DNA from 2 places in the Pseudoalteromonas sp. S2893 genome. Region 2 is predicted to be linked to the other one. Evidence: riboswitches for the same ligand, from Rfam matches in the RefSeq annotation. Region 2 holds a riboswitch; the other holds the start of a gene.
What was found. Region 2 has a riboswitch for cyclic di-GMP ahead of CWC04_RS17980 (hypothetical protein). Riboswitches for the same ligand answer to the same signal wherever they lie in the genome.
Positions count from the first base shown of each region.

Region 1: another riboswitch for cyclic di-GMP. It lies ahead of CWC04_RS07605 (chitin-binding protein); the one in region 2 lies ahead of CWC04_RS17980 (hypothetical protein).

Region 1 is NZ_PNCY01000012.1:56,648-61,088, forward strand. Features, by position in the region: gene CWC04_RS07600 (S9 family peptidase) at 1-1,244, opposite strand, end outside; gene CWC04_RS07605 (chitin-binding protein) at 1,364-1,930, opposite strand; cyclic di-GMP riboswitch class I at 2,026-2,108, opposite strand; gene CWC04_RS07610 (efflux RND transporter permease subunit) at 2,220-4,441, opposite strand, start outside.
Region 2 is NZ_PNCY01000056.1:7,884-12,324, forward strand. Features, by position in the region: gene CWC04_RS17980 (hypothetical protein) at 1-1,645, opposite strand, end outside; cyclic di-GMP riboswitch class I at 1,696-1,779, opposite strand; gene CWC04_RS17985 (TonB-dependent receptor plug domain-containing protein) at 1,970-4,441, opposite strand, start outside.

The sequences.
Region 1 (4,441 bases), on a different contig from region 2:
TACAACGTTCCAGGCGTAGTTAGGCTTGAATAATAAATACGTACCGAGCGTGCCTGTGGCTCGGGGTTCATCGCCACAGCGGCATAGTAACATGGGTCGCTAAACTCAAGCGCCATGCGCTCTTGAGCTTGGTTAATAACAACAAAGCGAGCTTGACCTTGCTCGCGCTCAGTTAATACTAAAAAGTCGTCAAATATCTCTACGCCTTCAAGCAACACATGCTCACGGTGCGTGGTGTGCTCTTGCCACTGCGTTTTATCTGCAATCGTTTCGCTTGTTGCCGTCATCAGTCTGAAGTTTTTAGCTTGCCAGTTGGTTACTATGTAATAAGTATCGTCGTGTTTATCTATATCAAACTCATGCCCTTCTTCGCGCGGTAGTAATGCGTTAAATTCTCCTTGCGGGTTATTGGCATCAAGCACCCAGGTATCGTTTGTTTCGGTGGTGGCCAAATCTATAATAATAAGGCTCTCGTCACGGCTTTTACCCAAGCCCATAAAAAAGCTTTTATCGTGCTCTTCATACACCATAACATCTTGGCTTTGCGCTGTGCCTAGTTCATGCCTAAACACCTGAAAACCCAGTAACGTTTGTAAGTCTTTTTTAACGTAAAATACGGTTTTATTGTCGTTAGCCCAAACAATTTGCCCTTCGGTGTTTTTTAAAACATCGCTGAGCATTTCACCTGTTTGCAGGTTTTTAAAATGTACGCTGTAAATTCTGCGCCCTTCGGTGTCTTCGCTGTATGCCATTAATTGCTCGCATGGGCTTAGCGCGACTTCACCTAGTTCGTAAAATTCATGGTTTTGAGCTAAAGCATTCACATCAAGAAGTAACTGCTTGTTATCGGTGTTAATACTTGTGCTTCTGTAATGACGCGAATACTCATCGTCACCACGTACCTCTGAGTGATACCAGTACTTGCCATCTTTAACCGGCACCGTGTTGTCATCTTTTACGATGCGCCCTTTTAGTTCTTCAAAAATACTGCTTTGAAGTGGTTTTATTGCGGCTAGTTGCTCATCGCAGTATGTATTTTCGGCCGCTAAATGGGCGAGTATTTCTGGGTTTTCGCGCTCATCATCGCGCATCCAGTAGTAGTTATCGGTGCGCGTTTTATTGTGCATAGTTAATTGATGAGGTTGCTTTTTAGCAACAGGAAAACGCGCTAATGATTGAGAAGAAAATTCACTTAAAGACACAACAAAACCGTATAAAAAATAACAATGCAGGCAGTTTATCATAAAAATAAAAAAGCCCACTCATAGAGAGTGGGCTTGAGGTATAAGTCCAAATTTTAAAATTACTGCAATTTTATTCTTGTCATTACACCCATGGGAAGATGGTTTTTATTTTAAAAGCGCTAAGTGACCTTAGTCCAGGCCATTGCCCAGCTTTTTCCGATACCAGGTTCAAAGCTTGGGTCTTTATCATTATTGGTTCTGCAAAATTGGCTAAATGGCCATGCCTTACATTGGTATATATAACCTGTTTTAGGCTGCAGTACGCGAGTCCCCGCGTTGTATTGCTCACCCCCATTAGGGTATACAAAATCATATGCTTGGTTGGTGTACTTAGCGGGGGTATCGCACTTTGCAATGCAATGAAAATCAACCTTTGCCTTGTTAATACCACTACTTTCTAGGGCAAATATTTCGTTATCTCTATAGCCAACAACCAACCCTAGCTTGGTCATTCTACCTGCACTTACCAGTGGCACATGCACGTTTATATACTCAGCAACTAAGCGTGGCCAAGCATGAGGCTCACCTTGTTCTAAAGAGGTGATTTTATAATCAAACGATAAATCAACAAGCACTCCTTGCATGTCTGAAAAGGTTACACTAACCACATCCCCAATGAATAATTGAGTATGATGGTTTAAACAACCTATAGTTGACCATTTTCCACAGGCCAACGACGTATGCATAAACACAGTAACACCTTAAGAGTCACAAAATTTTATCCATATCATATGGATACACAAAAACGACACTGAGGGCAAGCAATACCGTATAAAAATTATGCAGCAGCCCCGCTATCGTAGTTTACACCTTAGACCGGAAACTTTGCGTCTTAGCCTTTCGACTAATTTGCCAACAGAAAAAAGTGATTATAAAACGTGCGCAAAGCTTATTCAAACAAAAGAATGTAACCGAGATTTTTATATAACCCTAAACAACTAAAAAGCCAACTTGTTAAAGTTGGCTTTTAATAGTTTAAGAGGTTTGGTTTATAGGGGCTTTTCGCCTAAATACTTTTCGAAAAGCCATTTTAAATACGCCGCCAATATCGCCTAAAATAATGTACAAGCACGGCACCAATATAAGGGTGATTAGTGTTGCAAACATTACCGCAAAGCCTAGCGCTACTGCCATAGGGATTACAAACTTAGCTTGTAAGCTGGTTTCAAACATTATGGGCAGAACCCCTGCAAAGGTTGTAATAGAGGTTAATAATATTGCCCTAAAGCGTGCACAACCGGCTTCTATTACCGCGTTTTTAACGCTTACACCCTCTCGGCGTACTTGGTTTACGTAGTCGGTCATTACCAGCGAGTCGTTTATTACAACGCCGGCCGCGGCTATTAAACCAAAGCCCGACATTAAGCTAATGTCTAAATCAAACCAAAAGTGCCCCCAAATAGCCCCCGTTAAACTAAACGGAATAACCGACATAACAATAAGCGGCTGGGCATAACTTTTAAGTGGTACAGCAAGCAATATATAAACTAAAATCATGCCGCCTACAAAAAACAGCAGCTGCTCATTAGCTTGCGCTTGTTGCTCTTCTATTGCGCCACCTAGCTCTGATTTAACACTTGGGTATTCTTCTTTAAGTTGTGGCAGTAAGTTTTCTTTTACTTGCGAAACCACTTCGCCTGGCTCTATAGCTTCTTCATCAATACTGCCGTACACATAAACAGTACGATAACCGCCCTCACGGCGAATATAGCTAATACCCGGCGTTTCGGTTAATTCAACCACATCACCTAAAAGTACTTCACGCCCTTGCGGTGTAGTAACTACAGTGTGTTTTAGCGATGAAAACGCTTCGCGAGTCAGTTTAGGGTAGCGTACCATTACTCTTACTTCTTCGCCGTTACGTATTACACGCTGCGCTTCGCCACCATAAAAACTAGCGCCTACTTGATTTGCAATGTTAGCAAGGTCGAGCCCTAAATCGTAAGCTACAGGTTTTAAGCTCATTTGCACTTCTTTGCTAGCAGGGTCAATGGTTGAACTTATATCAAACAAGCCTTTTTGTTGCTGCAATAGCTGAATAAAACGACGGCCTGCCGCATTAAGCGTTTCTATATCAGAGCCAAACAGTAAATAACCAAATTCGCCTTCGCCAGTGCCGCCACCGCCGCCAACATCATCTTCAATAGTGAGTGATTTAATACCGGCAATGGTTGGCATGGCTTCTCGCCAGCGGCGCGAAAGTTCAAACGCGTTATAAGGGCGTAAGTCTTCATCTACTAACGGCGCAAGTAACTGAGACTCCGTTCTGCCTTGGTTAAATACCAGTACATCACGAATTATTTTTTGCCCAAATTCACGCTCTGTTTCTTCATCAACTCTTAACACCATGGCTTCTACTTCACGAATAGCTGCAATAGTTTGTAAATCAGACACATTGTCATTCATTTCTATTTGAATTTGCGGAAAATCATGCGGCACTTTAGGAGTAGGTACTGTGCGTACTTTATTTGATGTGATCAGCGCAATGCTTATAAAAAACATAGCAATAAAGCCAAACAATACTGTCCAACGCCAATCTACACAACGCGATATAAAACGCTTATAAGGGCCATTTACAAAGCCAAAAAAACGGGTATTAAACCTATCGCGCCAGCCCCCTTTTTTAATAGGTGAAAAGTGCGTGTGGGCAATGTGCGCCGGTAAAATAAGTTTTGATTCAACTAAGCTAAATACTAAACACAGCATAACTACTACGGCAATACCGTAAAAAAAGGCGCTTTCTGGCCCGCTTGAAAGTGTAAACGGGGCAAACACCGCAATGGTTGTTAGTACGCCAAATGTAGCAGGGGTTGCTACACGGTTAGCACCACGGACGACGTTTTCAACTCCACCTCCGCTTTTTTCAACCTCAGTATAGGCGGCCTCTCCTATTACTATGGCGTCATCTACCACTATCCCGAGCACCATAATAAAAGCAAACAACGAAATAATATTAATGCTTATACCAAATAAAGGCATTAGCATCATGGCGCCTAAAAAGCACACTGGTAAGCCAATCATTACCCAAAGCGCTAATTTAAAGCGCAAGAATAATGAAAGCATAATAGCGACTAATATTGCCCCTTGAAACAAGTTAGCTTTCATCATATCAAGGCGCGCATTTAGGTAGTACGTCATGTCCATTAATGGCTCTAACCTAACGCCCGGTGGCAGCTGGGTATTTTTTTGTTCAATAA
Region 2 (4,441 bases):
TAATTGAAGGCTCAAATTTAGATAATTCACGCCAGTCATAAGAAAATGCAATTTGTTCACCTTTTTGACTTATACCTTCGCCAGTTACAAATTGTGGTATAGGTCCTGGGCCAATAGCAATCCGTTCAACGGCAGTTTTTGCTAAGCACTTCATGATATCTAAGTTGTTAAAATACTCTTCTCGCTCTGCAACAACAAAAAAACCGACATCAATATGACCATGATTAATATCTTCATATCTTTCATGTGATTCTCCGCGTCTGTCCCAGTTATAGTTCCAAGTGCAGGTACCATCATTATGGTATTCTAGGTTATCTGTGAAAAAATCTATAATACTCATTATTTTGGGTTTATAAAAATCAGGCCTATCACTCCATTTGTCTAAGTATAACATCGCAGTTGCCATGGTCAGATTATGGTTATGTGCTAAAGGATTACTATACAATCCAGAATCACCATAATTATCATTATAAAGGTTTACATAATAAAAACTCCCTTTGATCGCTGGGTTTTTACTTATGCTGTATGAGCTTTCATGACTATCTACAATTCTCTGGGCACTTGATGTATAAAAATCAGCAAAAGTGAAGTAATCTGTTAAATTTTCAGATCTAATAGTATCGACTATACGCATAATACCATTCAAAATCATACCATCTGTTAATACAGTTATACTTGAATCATTAAGTGACCTCTCCCACCCTGGTGCAATTTTATCTCGTTCATTTAAAAAAAGTTTAGGAGCCCGTTTATAACTATTTGTTGGAGAGAAGCTATTTCTATTTCGAGTCATATCCGTATCACTAAGCATTTTATTCGCTAGTTCAATAGCCAAATCCAAATACTCGATCTTATTAGTTACACTGTAAAAATGTAGGTAAGTTCGTAACCAGTAATAGCCATTCCAAGCATACTCATTGCCTGTATTTGATGTCTTGTTAATCATTGGGTTACCTGGATATTTAGTGGATATCATATCCGCTAAATCTGAAATATTATCTACATCAGAGACGTTAGGATTAGGAACTTCTAAACCGCTTATTAAATCAGCAGGTGTAATATTGTGAAATTCAAAAAATGAGTCTTCCTTTGCGGAAATTAACTGTGGCTCACCTGTGGCACTTACCCCAAAATTGCGGCTATTCTCAAAGTTATTCAGATCTATCAACCCTAGGCCCTGGAGAGAACCTTCGGAAAACTTATTAGATCTTCTAAATAGCCAATTAAATGATACATCTGTAGGGTCAATAAAGTCTTTTTTAACTGAAAAACTTTTTAGCCCATCGGAAGCGATTAACTCTCCATTTTTTACAGTAATTTCTAGAAAACGTGTTTGATAGAAGTTTAGTTTATTCCAAATACCGGGATACTTATCACCAAGCTTGATTTGTACACTTGACTGATTAAATAATACAAATTCTTTTGTATCAGAGTTAGAAAGTAGATAGGTTTTCTTCGATGGGTCACTAGGAGTTTCACCAAGCCACACTACTATTTTAAACGGGCCCGAAGGTTGCCAAACATCAAAACTAGCAAAACTATTGGCGCCATTGAACTTTATAGCAGTATCTGCTGAAACAATATTAATATTAAATGAAAATATTAATAAAAGGGTAAGTAGTAATTTGATCTTCATCATACTCATACGATCTCCAATGAGATGGCATGACGCTTTACTGCATACAATTTATTGTATGAGGCGATCCCGCTATCATAGGCTAAGCCCTTAGACCGGAGATTTTGCGTCTTCACCTTTCAGTGAATTTGCCGAAATTAATGTTAATAAATTTTATTCTGCATGTTCGAAAAACAATCAGAACACGGCGGATTCTAATCCTTTAGTACTCCATGTCAAGCATAAAAAGCAATAAATCATTAGTAAAAAATCAATATACTTCGAAATTAGTAAGTTACAAAAAAAGGGCCTTACGGCCCTTTGAACTTAAATAACATAAGGGAGTGTTATTTATTAAAAACGGTATTCTGCGCCTACGTAGTAATAAGCACCATTAAAGCCAAATGGCGCTGAACGGCGAGAGTATTCAAATACCCCATCGCTGCTTACAATCGTATTGCCATTTGAGTCTACAATTGTGCCCGAGCGTGAGTTACCAATGGTGTTTTTATCTGGGTACACGTCAAATAAGTTATTTGCACCAATATTTACAGATAAATCTTCAGTCACGAAGTAGTTAACTTTAACGTCAGTTAAAATTTCTGCACCGTAGGTTTGGCGTCCGCCATCTTCTACTGTGTATTCACCAAAACGGTTAAGTGAAAGGTTTACAGTCCAATCACCACGCTGGTAAAGCGCACTTAAGTTGATGCGATCTTCTGGTTGCCACTCTTCAATAATTGAAATTTCTTGATCAGAGAAAACATCTTCAACCGGTACGGTTTCAAGCCCTGAGCCCGATGGTGTAAATAACGATACCACCTCAGTTTCAGTAAAGTTAGCTGCTAAAGTAAAATCAAGCGTGCCACCTAATCCCTCGGTATTCCAAGTAGCTACAAAATCAATACCCGAAGTTTCGGTATCTGCACCATTTAAGAAAAACTGCCCTGCACCTGCGCCTGAGCTGATTAATGCAGCATCTAGGCTTGAAGAAAGCCCTTTACCTAAACGGTTACTAATTACTATGCGGTCGTCAATATCAATTGAGTAGTAATCCACAGTAACATTAATGTTATCCGTAACGTTGTAGACAATACCTAAGCTGCGGTTTTGCGATTTTTCTTCTTTAAGTTTTGGAATACCTAAACTTTGTGCAAGGGTTGAATCGTTTCTGAATGTACCTACTTCTTCAGCAACTAATGAGCCGTCTTCAGCCACAACAAATTGTGTGCTGATATTGTTAAAATACAATTGCTGCATTGATGGCGCTCTAAAGCCTGAGCTTAATGCACCACGCAGTGACACATCATCAGTAATTGCCCAGTTACCCGCAAGCTTAAAGTTTACTGTGTCGCCAAAGCCTTTGTAATTATCGTAACGCAGTGCGCCTGATAAAATGACATCTTCAATTAGGTAGGTTTCTGCATCAAGGTAAAACGAAATTACATCGCGTGACTCATCAACCGATGATGCCGGCGAAGAACCACCAAAACCTTGCGTACCGCCAGAGGCATCTTCAGAGCCTACACCGCCACTTAAACCACTATAAATACTTACCCCATCAAGGGTGTCGTAATCACGATAAGCATATTCGCTGCCCTCTAAAATACGGTATTCATCGGTACGAATTTCTGCACCCATAGCCAGTGAGTAGTCATCAAAGTTTTGTGTAAAATCTATATTAATGGTTTGCAGTGATAACTCCATGCCATAGGCATAGGCTTCACGCGGAATAGTACTGCGAATATCAGCGGCACTTAAACCTTGCTCGTAACGTAAAAAGTTAGCGTACGAGGCATTGATTGTGTCACTTGTTGTGTAATCAATGCTGTTTTCACCGTAGGTGTACGATACATCTAAACTTGCATCGTTATCAAAGTCGGTTTTGTAACCAAAGTTGTAAGAAATATCATCAATTGTGGTATTAATTTTCGGTAAAAAGCCTAACGGGATAGTTGCATCGTTGTCTTGTAAAACAGGGTTACCGCCCGCATTTGCATTATGACGGAAAAACGCTGCTGATTCGTTATCGCGCGTTGAATAAGTAATAAAGCCATACAGCTCACCACCACCTAACTCATACCCTGTATTAACGGTTAAGCCAAATTGTTGTGAGTCGGCATCGCCAATACGAAAAGTGTCTCTGTCGGCGGTCAGTTCACGTGGATCGCCTGCCAGTAAAGTACCGTCGCTAAGCTCTGTACAGCCATAAAACTGACACGAGCCGTGCAAACCTGCGCGGTTAGTAGGCGAGCGGTCGCGGTAATTAAGTGTTGCATTTAAGTAGCCGCTATCACCTAGGGCAAACCCTTTATTAAAATCAACGTTTACTGTTTCGCCATCACCCTCTGAGTATTGGCCGTAATTAACCGCTGCTTTGCCGCCTTCGCTGCCATCTTTTAGTACAATATTAATTACACCGGCAATTGCATCTGAGCCGTATTGCGCTGCTGCGCCGTCTCGTAAAACTTCTATACGTTTAATAGCTGAGGCTGGAATAGCATTCATATCGGTACCTGCGGTACCACGCCCTACTGAGGTATTGATATGAATAATACTTGCCTGATGGCGGCGCTTACCATTAATAAGCACAAGTGTTTGGTCAGGCCCTAAACCACGCAGTGTTGCAGGTCGTAAGGCATCAGTGCCGTCACTGATTGACGAGCTTGAAAAGTTAAATGAAGGCGCAATAGATTGCAACATACGGCCAACTTCAGTTTGGCCTGTGTTTTCAAGTGCTTCAGCACTTAAAATATCAACGGGTACGGGTAAATCTTCTACTGAGCGCCCTGCTACGCGGCTACCTACAATAGCAATTTTTTCTAT